One region of the Mesobacillus sp. AQ2 genome, then DNA from elsewhere that is predicted to be linked to it. Evidence: a T-box and tRNA genes for the amino acid it is inferred to sense, from the RefSeq annotation. Region 1 holds a T-box; the other holds one or more tRNA genes.
The links. The T-box of region 1 lies ahead of pheS (phenylalanine--tRNA ligase subunit alpha). A T-box ahead of a tRNA ligase gene usually reads a tRNA of that ligase, here a tRNA-Phe.
Positions count from the first base shown of each region.

Region 1 (7,249 bases):
GTACGTCCTGGGTGCAATCCATCAAGCTCAGCCTTCTGGAATCCAAGCTGGCTCTCTAGGCCAAGCTTGGCAAACAAACCTTCAACGATTCCTTTGAGAACAAAGAAATCAACAGGCTTCTTCTCGCCCTGCCATGGATGGCTTTCCCACAGGCCAGTGATCGCGGCAGCCAGGTGCTCTCGCTCTTCAGGCAGCTCGTCATTGCTGTTCTTCAGGAAGACTGCTCCTGTTTCATAAACAGCGACACTATCAATCTGGCGAGCATTATTGTATTTCAACACTTCCAGCAGCTGAGGCACGATGCTCAGGCGTAGAAGGCTTCGGTCTTCACTCATCGGCATTGCCAGTTCAACCGGTTCGCGCTGGTCCAACGCATACTGTGTTGCTTTTTCAGCGCTTGTAAGTGAATAAGTGACTGCCTGATACAAGCCTGCTCCTTCCATGAAACGGCGGACCACACGGCGTTTTTTCTGGTATTCAGAAAGATGCCCAGGTGTGGATGGACCTATAGGAAGAGTAGTCGGCAGATTGTCATAGCCATACAGACGGCCTACCTCTTCGATTAAATCTTCCTCGATGGTGATGTCGCCGCGGCGCGTCGGCACAGTCACCGTGATTGTCTCATTGTCGACGGAAGTTTCGAACTTCAGTCGGGCAAAAATTTCTTCGACCTGCTTCATTTCAAGTTCTGTACCGAGAACTTTATTGATTTTTCCAAGAGTGGTTGAAACAACTGCAGGCTTAACCTCCAAAGCATCAGCTTCGACAACTCCGCCTAGTACTTCACCGCCGGCAAGCTCGATCATTAGTTCAGCAGCACGTTCTGCAGCAGGACGGACTCTCTCAGGATCCACACCTTTTTCATAGCGAGAGCTTGCTTCGCTGCGCAAGCCATGGTCTTTTGAAGCTTTGCGGATCGCTCCTCCTGTGAAATAAGCGGACTCTAACATGACAGTCGTTGTGTCACTGCTGACCTCTGAATTCGCTCCGCCCATGACACCTGCAAGAGCTACTGGCTCAGTACCGTTTGTGATGACCAGGTGGTCCGGAGTCAACATACGTTTTACATCATCAAGCGTTTCAATCACTTCGCCATCCTTCGCACGGCGCACAAGGATTTCTTTTGAGCCCAATTTATCGTAATCGAATGCGTGTAGCGGCTGTCCGTACTCCAATAAAATGAAGTTTGTGATATCAACTACGTTATTGTGTGGACGGATGCCTGCAGCCATCAGCCTTGTTTGCAGCCAAACTGGAGATGGACCGACTTTGACATTCTTGATTACTTTCGCAACGTATAGAGGATTATCTTCTTTTGCATCCACTGTCACATTGATATAGTTACTTGCTTGTTCTGATGAAGTTTCAGGCTGTGGATTTGGCAGCTTAACTTCTTCTCCAAGGATGGCTCCAACTTCGTATGCAACACCAAGCATACTCATCGCATCAGCACGGTTTGGCGTCAGACCAAGCTCAAGGATTTCATCATCCCTGTTTAAGACTTCAAGAGCGTCCTGGCCGATTTCTGTCTCAGGAGTGAAATTGTAGATTCCTTCTGCATACTCTTTCGGCGCAAGCTTGCCTTCAATGCCAAGTTCCTGAAGTGAGCAAATCATCCCGTGGGATTCTTCTCCGCGAAGTTTTGCTTTTTTAATTTTGAAGTTGCCCGGCAGAACAGCACCAACCGTTGCAACCGCCACTTTTTGGCCTTTGCCGACATTCGGTGCGCCGCAGATGATTTGTACCGGTTCACCTGTACCGATGTCAACAAGTGTCTTGTTCAGTTTTTCAGCATTTGGATGCTTCTCGCATTCAAGAACATGCCCGACAACGACGCCCTTCAAGCCTTCATTCAATTTTTCTACGCCTTCTACTTCGATGCCGCTTTTGGTGATTTTTTCGGCAAGCTCTTCAGCAGATACGCCTTCCAAATCGATATATTCCTGCAGCCATTTATATGATACCAACATGGTTTTACCCTCCTAATCCTTATTCTTCAACCGAAAATTGCTTCAAGAAGCGGACATCGTTCGTGTAGAAATGACGGATATCATCGACGCCATACTTGAGCATCGCAATACGCTCAGGCCCCATACCAAACGCGAATCCAGTGTATTTCTTTGAATCGTATCCAGCCATTTCAAGTACATTAGGATGGACCATCCCTGCTCCAAGGATTTCGATCCAGCCAGTTCCTTTACATACGCTGCAGCCTGAGCCGCCGCAAATTTTACAAGAGATATCCATTTCGACAGATGGCTCAGTGAAAGGGAAGAAACTTGGACGCAGACGGATTTCTCGGTCTTCGCCGAACATTTTCTTCGCAAAAACTTCAAGCGTTCCTTTCAGATCGCTCATTCTGACATTCTCATCGACGACAAGGCCTTCAATCTGCATGAACTGGTGGGAGTGAGTTGCATCGTCGTTATCGCGGCGATACACTTTCCCTGGGCAGATGATTTTTACAGGACCCTTGCCCTGGTGTTTTTCCATCGTCCTTGCCTGGACAGGAGATGTATGTGTGCGCATCAATGTTTCTTCGGTGATGTAGAAGGAATCCTGCATGTCACGTGCCGGATGTCCTTTCGGAAGGTTCAGCGCTTCAAAGTTATAGTAGTCTTTTTCGACTTCAGGTCCTTCTTCAACTGTATAGCCCATGCCGATGAAAAGATCTTCGATTTCCTCGATGATGCTTGTCAGCGGATGATGGCTGCCCGTCTTAACAGGTCTTCCTGGAAGAGTAATATCGATTTCTTCAGCTGCCAATTGCTTTTGGACGGCTGCTTCCTCAAGATCCTTTTGCTTTACTTCGATCTGGCCGGAAATCGCATCGCGGACTTCGTTGGCCAGGGCACCCATCTTCGGTCTTTCCTCAGCCGATAACTTGCCCATCCCTTTCAAGACTTCTGTGATTGGACCTTTTTTTCCAAGATAGGAAACGCGAATATCATTCAATTCCTTTAGGTCAGCAGCTGCGGCCACTTTTTCAAGCGCCTCAGCCTGCAGTTCTTTTAACCGATCCTGCATTGGTAAATCCTCCTTCATTTTCTCTTTTTTGAACACAAAAAGACCTCATCCCGGATAAAGGGACGAGGTTCATGGTTATCGCGGTACCACCCTTTTTAACAGGCAATACAGTTATGTATTACGTGTTCGCTTCATTGAGATAACGGCTTGTGCCGATGCATCTTTACGCTAAAAAGCGGTCCCGATGCCAACTCTGGAGGTGAACTTCGCTTGTCTGTTCCATAAAAATGCTTCCAGTCACCGGCATTTTCTCCCTGAATGGCCATCTTCAAGCTACTTTTCTCCGTCATCGTTTTTGAAATATTAATTTTGCTGTTAATTATAGTATATTCTTTCCGCAGTATCAAATGGTTTTATGAAAAAACGAGCCTATTTTGCTGTTTTCAAATAATATAGCAGGATACCTGCTGCGACTGCGACATTCAGCGATTCGCTCTGGCCGTAGATTGGGATATAAAGATTTTGCGTTGTTTTATCCAGCAACTCTTTATTAACGCCGCTTCCTTCATTTCCAACGAGCAGGGCGAAGGCATCATTATTTTCAGCCTCTGTAAAAACAACTCCATTTTCTAGAGCCGTTCCAAAGACTGGGATGTTTTCAGACTGAAGTTCAGAAATCCATTCTGAAAGGTCTCCACTTATAACCGGCAAATGGAAGTGACTTCCCTGCGCAGAGCGCAATACCTTCGGATTATACATATCGACACTGCCCTTCCCAACAATGACTGCATCAATCCCTGCAGCATCAGCCGTGCGGATCATCGTCCCAAGGTTGCCCGGATCCTGGACAGAATCAATAAGTAAATAGGTTTTTCCATTTGTTTGCGGGTTCTTTGGCTGTCGGCATATAGCAAATATGCCCTGAGTTGTCTCAGTGTCAGCAAGCTGCCTGCTGATTTCATCCGTTACCACCGTAACAGGAATGGAACCGTAATCCAGGCTGGAAGGCAACTCCGTTTTTTCGCTTAAAATAATCTCTTCAACATCTTCTTTTTTCGATAGTGCTTCTTCAACTAAATGGAAGCCCTCAACAAGGAACATGCCGGTCTTATCGCGTTCCTTGCGCGTAAGCAATTTCTTCCACTGTTTAACTTGCGGATTTTTATCAGATTGAATGTACTTCAATTCTGGCTCTCCTTTATTATGGCTTGTTCAATTTTACTATTATAGCTCAAAACGGATACATAATAAAACCAAAATTGTTAAAGCTATAACCAGCAATGGAAATTTGAAAGGAGTTTGAGGAAAGATGAACCTTAACCTTAGAAACGCTGTAATTTCAAATGTAGCAGGAAATACGCAAGACGAGCTTAAAGATACAATCGTCGATGCCATCCAGAACGGCGAGGAAAAAATGCTTCCTGGACTTGGAGTGCTGTTCGAAGTCATCTGGCAGAATGCTTCTGAACAAGAAAAGCAGGAAATGCTGGATGCTCTGGAATCAGGCTTAAAAGGGAAATAGTTTTTTGGAAGGACTCCTTAATGTTTGAGGGGTTCTTTTTTTATAAAGTAAACATCTCGTTTTCTATTTTATGGAAAAAGCAGAGAATAAGGTTATTTCCGTAGAGATTCTGGCTGTTTTTGTAGAGATTATTATTAATTCCGTAGAGAATATAGTCATTTGCGTAGTGACTTTCCCTAACTCAGGAGTAAATACCGGTCCAAAATGTAGTGATGAAAGAGAACTTTCGTTTATAGGCAAAAAAAATTGTCCAGAAAACATTTTCTGGACAACTAAATCTCATTTTTTATTCAAAAGTAAGTTTTTCAACTGTTTCTTTATCAAGTCGTTTGATGACTTCAATGATCAATTTAACTGCGTTCTCGTAGTCATCACGGTGAAGCATCGCTGCGTGTGAATGAATGTAGCGTGTCGCGATTGTGATGGACAGCGCAGGTACACCGCGGTGTGTAAGGTGGATCGCACCTGAGTCTGTGCCGCCGCCAGCTACTGCGTCAAACTGGTATGGAATGTTCAGCTCGTCTGCCAAATCCGTTACAAAATCACGAAGGCCTTTGTGTGACACCATTGATGCATCATAAATGATGATTTGCGGACCGTCACCCATTTTGCTTAGAGCTTCTTTTTCAGTAACACCTGGAGTGTCGCCGGCAATACCTACATCGACACCAAAACCGATATCAGGCTCGATTGATTGGGCAGATGTTTTCGCTCCGCGAAGACCAACTTCTTCTTGAACGGTTCCTACGCCATAGACAACGTTTGGATGCTCAGCATCTTTTAGACCTTTTAGGACATCGATGGCGATCGCACAACCAATGCGGTTATCCCATGCTTTTGCAAGCAGCATCTTTTCGTTGTTCATAACTGTGAATTCGAAGTAAGGAACGACCATGTCGCCAGGAGTGACTCCCCATTCCTTCGCTTCATCACGGCTTGATGCACCGATATCAATGAACATATCCTTGATATCAACAGGCTTTTTACGAGCTTCAGCAGGAAGGATATGTGGCGGTTTAGAACCGATCACCCCAGTTATTTCACCTTTGCGGGTTACGATTGTCACACGTTGTGCAAGCATAACCTGGCTCCACCAGCCGCCGACTGTCTGGAAGCGGATGAATCCTTTGTCATCGATGCTTGTCACCATGAATCCTACTTCATCAAGGTGGCCAGCTACCATGATTTTAGGGCCGTTTGCATCTCCAACCTTCTTCGCAATCAAGCTTCCCAGGCCATCTGTTGTTACCTCATCAGCAAATGGAGTTATGTATTTCTTCATTACTTCCCTTGGCTCACGCTCATTGCCGGGAATGCCTTTGGCATCGGTCAAATCTTTTAGCATTGTTAATGTTTCATCTAATTTAGCCATTATTTCGACTCCCTTAATATGTATTTCCGAAACCTATTATACTAGACAAGAGGTGCAATGTACAAAAAATTCTGCCTAATACCCTTTTCGCTGCCTATCATAATTTACTTCATTTTTTTGAATATATGCCTGTTCAATTTGATCTTCGTGCAAGTCAAGCAGTTCCGCAAGTCTCATGTAACTTTCAAAAAGTCGGACATAGTCTTCCTTGCTGCGGCTGTCCCTGAATTTTTGTACCGACTCATATACTGCAAGGAACTGGTTGCTTGTGTCTGTCACCGTTGGTCTGTCTGGGGTAATGTATTCAATATCTTCATAACCGCACTCAATTCCCAGTGACAGGATGAAGTGTACTCCATCCACAAATTCCTCAAGGATTACATCCTTTTCAGATGAAGGTTTCACACTCCAAAACTTGAAGCACCTTGTCTCATTAGCAAGTTCCCCGATTTCAACAAGCAGCGCCAGGACCTTTCTGTCAATTAAATCATCATTCTCTAACTTGTGCTGCGTTTCAATATGACTGTCGAGTGCTTTTTGCATTTTAAATAGTGTTATTGTATTCATGATTCAGCTCCATCGTTTTATTATCACTAAAAGCAGGCTTCTGGATTCCGCCATTCAGGTTTTCTCCTTTTAACAACACAGCTCTGCAATAAAAAGTATATATTAATTATAAATTTGTTGAAACTATTTGGAATCTCATCCGTAAATAAGGAAAGTTCGCATTGGAGGGGCAGTCATGATTCTGCTTTTACGTCTTATTTTCTTGCTATTATTCATTTTCCTGATATACAGCGGGGTAAAGTATTTATTCCACCCGAAACGGAAGCTTGAGCTTGCTCATGAGCAGAAGCGCTTCTTTTTACTGGATGACCCGGACAATGTCCGCAAAAACTTCTTGATCACTTATAAGGGTGTTTTGTTCGAGGGTGAAAAGTATTTAGGTACGACTCCGTCTGCGTTTGAGGTCGTTTCCATTTTCATTTGGCCTAAAAAAACGTCTGCCTTGAAGGGACTCGTGCTTGAAGACTTCCAATTCATCGAACGAAAAATCCGCGAGAACTATCCTGTCGCCAAAATCGACTGGAAAAGCCCGATCAAGGAATTTATGGCTAATCATGAACAGGATGAGGAATAATCAAATATAAAAGCGTCCGAACATGAGTCGGGCGCTTTTCCTTTGTGCATAAATTCCTACTTCAAGGTGTCGTATCGAAAAACTTCCGCCATTTAATGAGGGTACTCTTTTCTCTGAACAGATAGGTGAGCAGCAACAGGCAAATAACCACAAAGCTGCCCGCAAGCGCATCAAAACGTCCAATGCGCTCCCCGAATATGGTAAAAAAGATTACGAATGGAATGTTCGCTAAAAAAGATGCCATCAT
Region 1 is NZ_CP126080.1:3,564,842-3,572,090, forward strand. Features, by position in the region: gene pheT (phenylalanine--tRNA ligase subunit beta) at 1-1,970, opposite strand, end outside; gene pheS (phenylalanine--tRNA ligase subunit alpha) at 1,990-3,027, opposite strand; T-box leader at 3,083-3,326, opposite strand; gene QNH36_RS18005 (TrmH family RNA methyltransferase) at 3,397-4,152, opposite strand; gene sspI (small acid-soluble spore protein SspI) at 4,277-4,489, shown strand; gene QNH36_RS18015 (M42 family metallopeptidase) at 4,776-5,861, opposite strand; gene QNH36_RS18020 (dUTP diphosphatase) at 5,937-6,428, opposite strand; gene QNH36_RS18025 (sigma-w pathway protein ysdB) at 6,604-7,002, shown strand; gene QNH36_RS18030 (TVP38/TMEM64 family protein) at 7,064-7,249, opposite strand, start outside.

Region 2 (7,249 bases), 2.4 Mb from region 1:
GACCTTCATCTCTTCAAAGGTCGATGGTGCTGCAAAACCAATTTTATCGATGCCGATCGTTTTGCTGTAAGCTATGATCTCCTTCTTCAAACTTGCCATATCCATTGCGGATACCCCCTTCCTATTTTGATATCTATATATGAATCCCATAAATTTAAAAGCAAATCTCTTTTATGATAAACTATTTTAAAGCAGATTTGGAGGTGGAATCAATGGAAATTCAAGTTTCCAGGATGATATGCAATCTCAATCCCGGATTCACAATCGGAATGATCGAGTATAAGAACATACAAGTAGGCGAGTCTCCTCAAATGTTGAAAGGCAGACTGCAGCTCTTCCAGGAATCAATATACTTTGACCTTTTGGAAAAAAACGTTACGGAGCTTGAAGGAATCAAAGAGTGGCGAGGAATCTTCAAAGCAACGGGGAAGGATCCTAACCGATATAGACATTCGGCCGAAGCCCTTTACCGAAGGATCTCTAAGCAGAATTACCTTCAAACCATACATAGTGCGATAGATCTGAATAATTTCTTCTCGCTTGAATATCAAATTCCAATTGGTATTTACGACAGTGACAAACTGCAGGGGAATATCACAATTAAAGTTGGCGAAGAAAATGAAGAGTACGGAGGTCTGAATGGCAGAACTAATAATCTTGCTAACTTGATCATATCTGCAGACGATAAAGGACCGTTCGGAAGCCCTTTTGTCGATTCTGAAAGGACCGCAGTGACAGAAGAAACAAGAAATGCGTTGCAGATTGTCTATTTAAGGCCTTCTTCTCCGTCAACAGAAATGGAGAAGATGACCGAATCACTCATGAATATGTTCACCCAGATTCATGGAGGAACTGGTACATTTAAACTCGTGGGATGCTGATGCATCCTTTTTTCTATTTGGCCAACCGAGCACGGGGCTACTGATTCCACATCTATCAAAGAAATTGGCTCTGTTAAACAAGGCTGTTGATTTTCGTTCCAGGCGCTTCGCTTTCCGCGGGGCTGGCGCTGAGCCTCCTCGTCGCTTTGCTCCTGCGGGGTCTCACCTGGCCAGCTGCGCCCGCAGGAGTCTACGCGCCTTCCACTACAATCAACAGGAGTAAAAACAACATTGGGCTTTAACAGAGCCAAGAAAAAAAAACGCAGTATATCGTTTTCTGGAAACGATATACTGCGTTAGTCACGTATGTATGGAGCGGGTGATGGGAATCGAACCCACTACATCAGCTTGGAAGGCTGAGGTTTTACCAGTAAACTACACCCGCATACATATCTTATGAAAATAAAGAAAACAGGAGATCCTGTTTAAAATAAAGATGGTACCGGTGGTCGGGGTCGAACCGACACTCCAGAAGGAACACGATTTTGAGTCGTGCGCGTCTGCCAATTCCGCCACACCGGCATATGAAGATTTCAAATACTGCAATTCCACTAAATAATTAGTGGAGGCGGCAACCGGATTTGAACCGGTGAATAAAGGTTTTGCAGACCTTTGCCTTACCACTTGGCTATGCCGCCATATTATATTGGAGCGGAAGACGGGATTCGAACCCGCGACCCCAACCTTGGCAAGGTTGTATTCTACCACTGAACTACTTCCGCAAATGGCTGGGCTAGCTGGATTCGAACCAACGCATGACGGAGTCAAAGTCCGTTGCCTTACCGCTTGGCTATAGCCCAATATATTATATTCAATACTGATTGAATATGTGATTTGAAATGGGGCGACTGATGGGAATCGAACCCACGAATGTCGGAACCACAATCCGATGCGTTAACCACTTCGCCACAATCGCCATTATAAAATTGGCAGGGGTAGTAGGAATCGAACCCACACCAAAGGTTTTGGAGACCTTCGTTCTACCTTTAAACTATACCCCTATGATAAATGGTGGAGGGGGACGGATTCGAACCGCCGAACCCTGAGGGAGCGGATTTACAGTCCGCCGCGTTTAGCCACTTCGCTACCCCTCCATTATAACATCATTTCCGATGTTAAAAAACCCATTTACTCAATTTCCTGATTAACCAGGAAATTTTAAATGGTGGCTCAGGACGGAATCGAACCGCCGACACAAGGATTTTCAGTCCTTTGCTCTACCGACTGAGCTACTGAGCCATATACTGGCGGTCCCGACCGGGATCGAACCGGCGATCTCCTGCGTGACAGGCAGGCATGTTAACCGCTACACCACGGGACCAAAATCTTTTCAAGTGATTAACTTGAAAAGCACTTCATGATTGCGGGGGCAGGATTTGAACCTGCGACCTTCGGGTTATGAGCCCGACGAGCTACCGGACTGCTCCACCCCGCGACGGTAATAAAAATGTTATTTGATTTATGCTCTTAGAGAGCATTGACTGTTCCGATCCCAGGAAGCTTACTCAAGCAGCAGCTCGATCGGTACAACTCGCAGTTCATACAGTGAAGTAACGCTCGTTGCTCCACCCCGCGACGGTAATAATTCATCAAAAAACTTATGGTGGAGGATGACGGGATCGAACCGCCGACCCTCTGCTTGTAAGGCAGATGCTCTCCCAGCTGAGCTAATCCTCCATTGTTATGTTACTTATTAAAGAAAATGGTGACCCCTACGGGATTCGAACCCGTGTTACCGCCGTGAAAGGGCGGTGTCTTAACCGCTTGACCAAGGGGCCTTTTGTTTAAGTTTCTATGGCGGAGAGCAAGGGATTCGAACCCTTGAGACAGCGTTGACCGTCTACACGATTTCCAATCGTGCTCCTTCGACCTCTCGGACAGCTCTCCAAATTGGCTCCGCAGGTAGGATTCGAACCTACGACCGCTCGGTTAACAGCCGAGTGCTCTACCACTGAGCTACTGCGGAATAGTAATGATTTCTCCGACCTGGATACACAATCCGTATCTTTGAAAGAAGATGTCAAATGCATCTTGCCCGGCGGCGTCCTACTCTCACAGGGGGAAACCCCCAACTACCATCGGCGCTGAGAAGCTTAACTTCCGTGTTCGGTATGGGAACGGGTGTGACCTTCTCGCCATCGCCACCAGACATTTTTTCAAGACAATATCTATTATACTGTCTTTAGTGCATTTTGCAAGAGAAATTTTAAAGATATTTCACTTCGTAAAAATCTTTATTCCCTCAAAACTAGATAATGTGTAAGAAGAAAACAAGGGAATCGAATGATCATTGTCCAGCTCCGGCTCCTAGCCTCTCGAGTCGCTTCGGTCCATCCGCCGAAGTCAAAGAACGACTTCAACTGCTGGCCCTCCAGCGCTTGTCGAGGCTGTACAGTCGCCTACGCTTTTCGTATTTGGTTAAGTCCTCGAACGATTAGTATCAGTCAGCTCCACACGTCACCGCGCTTCCACCTCTGACCTATCAACCTGATCATCTTTCAGGGTTCTTACTAGCTTGCGCTATGGGAAATCTCATCTTGAGGGGGGCTTCATGCTTAGATGCTTTCAGCACTTATCCCGTCCGCACATAGCTACCCAGCGATGCCTTTGGCAAGACAACTGGTACACCAGCGGTGCGTCCATCCCGGTCCTCTCGTACTAAGGACAGCTCCTCTCAAATTTCCTGCGCCCACGACGGATAGGGACCGAACTGTCTCACGACGTTCTGAACCCAGCTCGCGTACCGCTTTAATGGGCGAACAGCCCAACCCTTGGGACCGACTACAGCCCCAGGATGCGATGAGCCGACATCGAGGTGCCAAACCTCCCCGTCGATGTGGACTCTTGGGGGAGATAAGCCTGTTATCCCCGGGGTAGCTTTTATCCGTTGAGCGATGGCCCTTCCATGCGGAACCACCGGATCACTAAGCCCGACTTTCGTCCCTGCTCGACTTGTAGGTCTCGCAGTCAAGCTCCCTTGTGCCTTTACACTCTGCGAATGATTTCCAACCATTCTGAGGGAACCTTTGGGCGCCTCCGTTACTCTTTAGGAGGCGACCGCCCCAGTCAAACTGCCCACCTGACACTGTCTCCCGCCCCGATCAGGGGCGCGGGTTAGAATTTCAATACAGCCAGGGTAGTATCCCACCGACGCCTCCACCGAAGCTGGCGCTCCGGTTTCTCAGGCTCCTACCTATCCTGTACAAGCTGTACCAAAATTCAATATCAGGCTACAGTAAAGCTCCACGGGGTCTTTCCGTCCTGTCGCGGGTAACCTGCATCTTCACAGGTACTATAATTTCACCGAGTCTCTCGTTGAGACAGTGCCCAGATCGTTACGCCTTTCGTGCGGGTCGGAACTTACCCGACAAGGAATTTCGCTACCTTAGGACCGTTATAGTTACGGCCGCCGTTTACTGGGGCTTCGATTCAGAGCTTCGCGTGAGCTAACCCCTCCTCTTAACCTTCCAGCACCGGGCAGGCGTCAGCCCCTATACTTCGCCTTGCGGCTTCGCAGAGACCTGTGTTTTTGCTAAACAGTCGCCTGGGCCTATTCACTGCGGCTCATCCGGGCTATTCACCCAAATGAGCACCCCTTCTCCCGAAGTTACGGGGTCATTTTGCCGAGTTCCTTAACGAGAGTTCTCTCGCTCACCTTAGGATTCTCTCCTCGCCTACCTGTGTCGGTTTGCGGTACGGGCACCATTTATCTCGCTAGAGGCTTTTCTTGGCAGTGTGGAATCAGGAACTTCGGTACTATATTTCCCTCGCTGTCACAGCTCAGCCTTCACGCAAGCGGGATTTGCCTCACTTGCAGCCTAACTGCTTAGACGCGCATATCCAACAGCGCGCTTACCCTATCCTCCTGCGTCCCCCCGTCGCTCAAACGATAAAGAGGTGGTACAGGAATATCAACCTGTTGTCCATCGCCTACGCCTTTCGGCCTCGGCTTAGGTCCCGACTAACCCTGAGAGGACGAGCCTTCCTCAGGAAACCTTAGGCATTCGGTGGATGGGATTCTCACCCATCTTTCGCTACTCATACCGGCATTCTCACTTCTAAGCGCTCCACCAGTCCTTACGGTCTGACTTCAACGCCCTTAGAACGCTCTCCTACCACTGACATCTAAGATGTCAATCCACAGCTTCGGTGATACGTTTAGCCCCGGTACATTTTCGGCGCAGAGTCACTCGACCAGTGAGCTATTACGCACTCTTTAAATGGTGGCTGCTTCTAAGCCAACATCCTGGTTGTCTAAGCAACTCCACATCCTTTTCCACTTAACGTATACTTTGGGACCTTAGCTGGTGGTCTGGGCTGTTTCCCTTTTGACTACGGATCTTATCACTCGCAGTCTGACTCCCACGGATAAGTCTTTGGCATTCGGAGTTTGTCTGAATTCGGTAACCCGATGAGGGCCCCTAGTCCAAACAGTGCTCTACCTCCAAGACTCTTACAACGTGAGGCTAGCCCTAAAGCTATTTCGGAGAGAACCAGCTATCTCCAAGTTCGATTGGAATTTCTCCGCTACCCACACCTCATCCCCGCACTTTTCAACGTGCGTGGGTTCGGGCCTCCAGTTGGTGTTACCCAACCTTCACCCTGGACATGGGTAGATCACCTGGTTTCGGGTCTACGACCACATACTCATTCGCCCTATTCAGACTCGCTTTCGCTGCGGCTCCGTCTTCTCAACTTAACCTTGCATGTAATCGTAACTCGCCGGTTCATTCTACAAAAGGCACGCCATCACCCATGAACGGGCTCTGACTACTTGTAGGCACACGGTTTCAGGATCTCTTTCACTCCCCTTCCGGGGTGCTTTTCACCTTTCCCTCACGGTACTGGTTCACTATCGGTCACTAGGGAGTATTTAGCCTTGGGAGATGGTCCTCCCAGCTTCCGACGGGATTTCTCGTGTCCCGCCGTACTCAGGATCCACTCAGGAGGGAACGAAGTTTCAACTACAGGGTTTTTACCTTCTCTGACGGGCCTTTCCAGACCACTTCATCTACCCCGTTCCTTTGTAACTCCATGTAGAGTGTCCTACAACCCCAAGAGGCAAGCCTCTTGGTTTGGGCTATGTCCCGTTTCGCTCGCCGCTACTCAGGGAATCGCGTTTGCTTTCTCTTCCTCCGGGTACTTAGATGTTTCAGTTCCCCGGGTCTGCCTTCAATACCCTATGTATTCAGGTAAAGATACTGTTCCATTACGAACAGTGGGTTTCCCCATTCGGAAATCTCCGGATCAAAGCTTACTTACAGCTCCCCGAAGCATATCGGTGTTAGTCCCGTCCTTCATCGGCTCCTAGTGCCAAGGCATCCACCGTGCGCCCTTTCTAACTTAACCTAAAAGGTCATTTCTCTAATTGAATAGAGAGAAAACTAAAATGGCGATCACTCGGTTTTCTTCTTGGTTCTTCTTACTTACGATTATCTAGTTTTCAAGGAACAAAAAAGCTTTGAGAGAATTGCTCCCTCAAAACTAAACAAACAAGCGTACAACTATGTGGATTACATCCACAGTACGAATCGAAAGATTCGCATTCCGATTGCCCTTAGGCAATATCCTTAGAAAGGAGGTGATCCAGCCGCACCTTCCGATACGGCTACCTTGTTACGACTTCACCCCAATCATCTGTCCCACCTTAGGCGGCTGGCTCCAAAAGGTTACCCCACCGACTTCGGGTGTTACAAACTCTCGTGGTGTGACGGGCGGTGTGTACAAGGCCCGGGAACGTATTCACCGCGGCATGCTGATCCGCGATTACTAGCGATTCCGGCTTCATGCAGGCGAGTTGCAGCCTGCAATCCGAACTGAGAATGGATTTATGGGATTGGCTTCACCTCGCGGCTTCGCGACCCTTTGTTCCATCCATTGTAGCACGTGTGTAGCCCAGGTCATAAGGGGCATGATGATTTGACGTCATCCCCACCTTCCTCCGGTTTGTCACCGGCAGTCACCTTAGAGTGCCCAACTGAATGCTGGCAACTAAGATCAAGGGTTGCGCTCGTTGCGGGACTTAACCCAACATCTCACGACACGAGCTGACGACAACCATGCACCACCTGTCACTCTGTCCCCCGAAGGGGAACGCCCTATCTCTAGGGTTGTCAGAGGATGTCAAGACCTGGTAAGGTTCTTCGCGTTGCTTCGAATTAAACCACATGCTCCACCGCTTGTGCGGGCCCCCGTCAATTCCTTTGAGTTTCAGCCTTGCGGCCGTACTCCCCAGGCGGAGTGCTTAATGCGTTTGCTGCAGCACTAAAGGGCGGAAACCCTCTAACACTTAGCACTCATCGTTTACGGCGTGGACTACCAGGGTATCTAATCCTGTTCGCTCCCCACGCTTTCGCGCCTCAGCGTCA
Region 2 is NZ_CP126080.1:1,213,761-1,221,009, reverse strand. Features, by position in the region: gene queG (tRNA epoxyqueuosine(34) reductase QueG) at 1-105, opposite strand, end outside; gene QNH36_RS06055 (B3/B4 domain-containing protein) at 213-881, shown strand; tRNA gene QNH36_RS06050 (tRNA-Gly) at 1,193-1,266, opposite strand; tRNA gene QNH36_RS06045 (tRNA-Leu) at 1,319-1,403, opposite strand; tRNA gene QNH36_RS06040 (tRNA-Cys) at 1,445-1,519, opposite strand; tRNA gene QNH36_RS06035 (tRNA-Gly) at 1,529-1,603, opposite strand; tRNA gene QNH36_RS06030 (tRNA-Gln) at 1,607-1,681, opposite strand; tRNA gene QNH36_RS06025 (tRNA-His) at 1,722-1,797, opposite strand; tRNA gene QNH36_RS06020 (tRNA-Trp) at 1,809-1,882, opposite strand; tRNA gene QNH36_RS06015 (tRNA-Tyr) at 1,891-1,975, opposite strand; tRNA gene QNH36_RS06010 (tRNA-Phe) at 2,045-2,120, opposite strand; tRNA gene QNH36_RS06005 (tRNA-Asp) at 2,127-2,202, opposite strand; tRNA gene QNH36_RS06000 (tRNA-Met) at 2,243-2,316, opposite strand; tRNA gene QNH36_RS05995 (tRNA-Val) at 2,483-2,558, opposite strand; tRNA gene QNH36_RS05990 (tRNA-Glu) at 2,585-2,659, opposite strand; tRNA gene QNH36_RS05985 (tRNA-Ser) at 2,677-2,768, opposite strand; tRNA gene QNH36_RS05980 (tRNA-Asn) at 2,773-2,847, opposite strand; rRNA gene rrf (5S ribosomal RNA) at 2,915-3,030, opposite strand; rRNA gene QNH36_RS05970 (23S ribosomal RNA) at 3,296-6,230, opposite strand; rRNA gene QNH36_RS05965 (16S ribosomal RNA) at 6,456-7,249, opposite strand, start outside.
Region 2: it has a tRNA-Phe gene. The T-box ahead of pheS (phenylalanine--tRNA ligase subunit alpha) is inferred to sense a tRNA for this amino acid. The anticodon was not compared.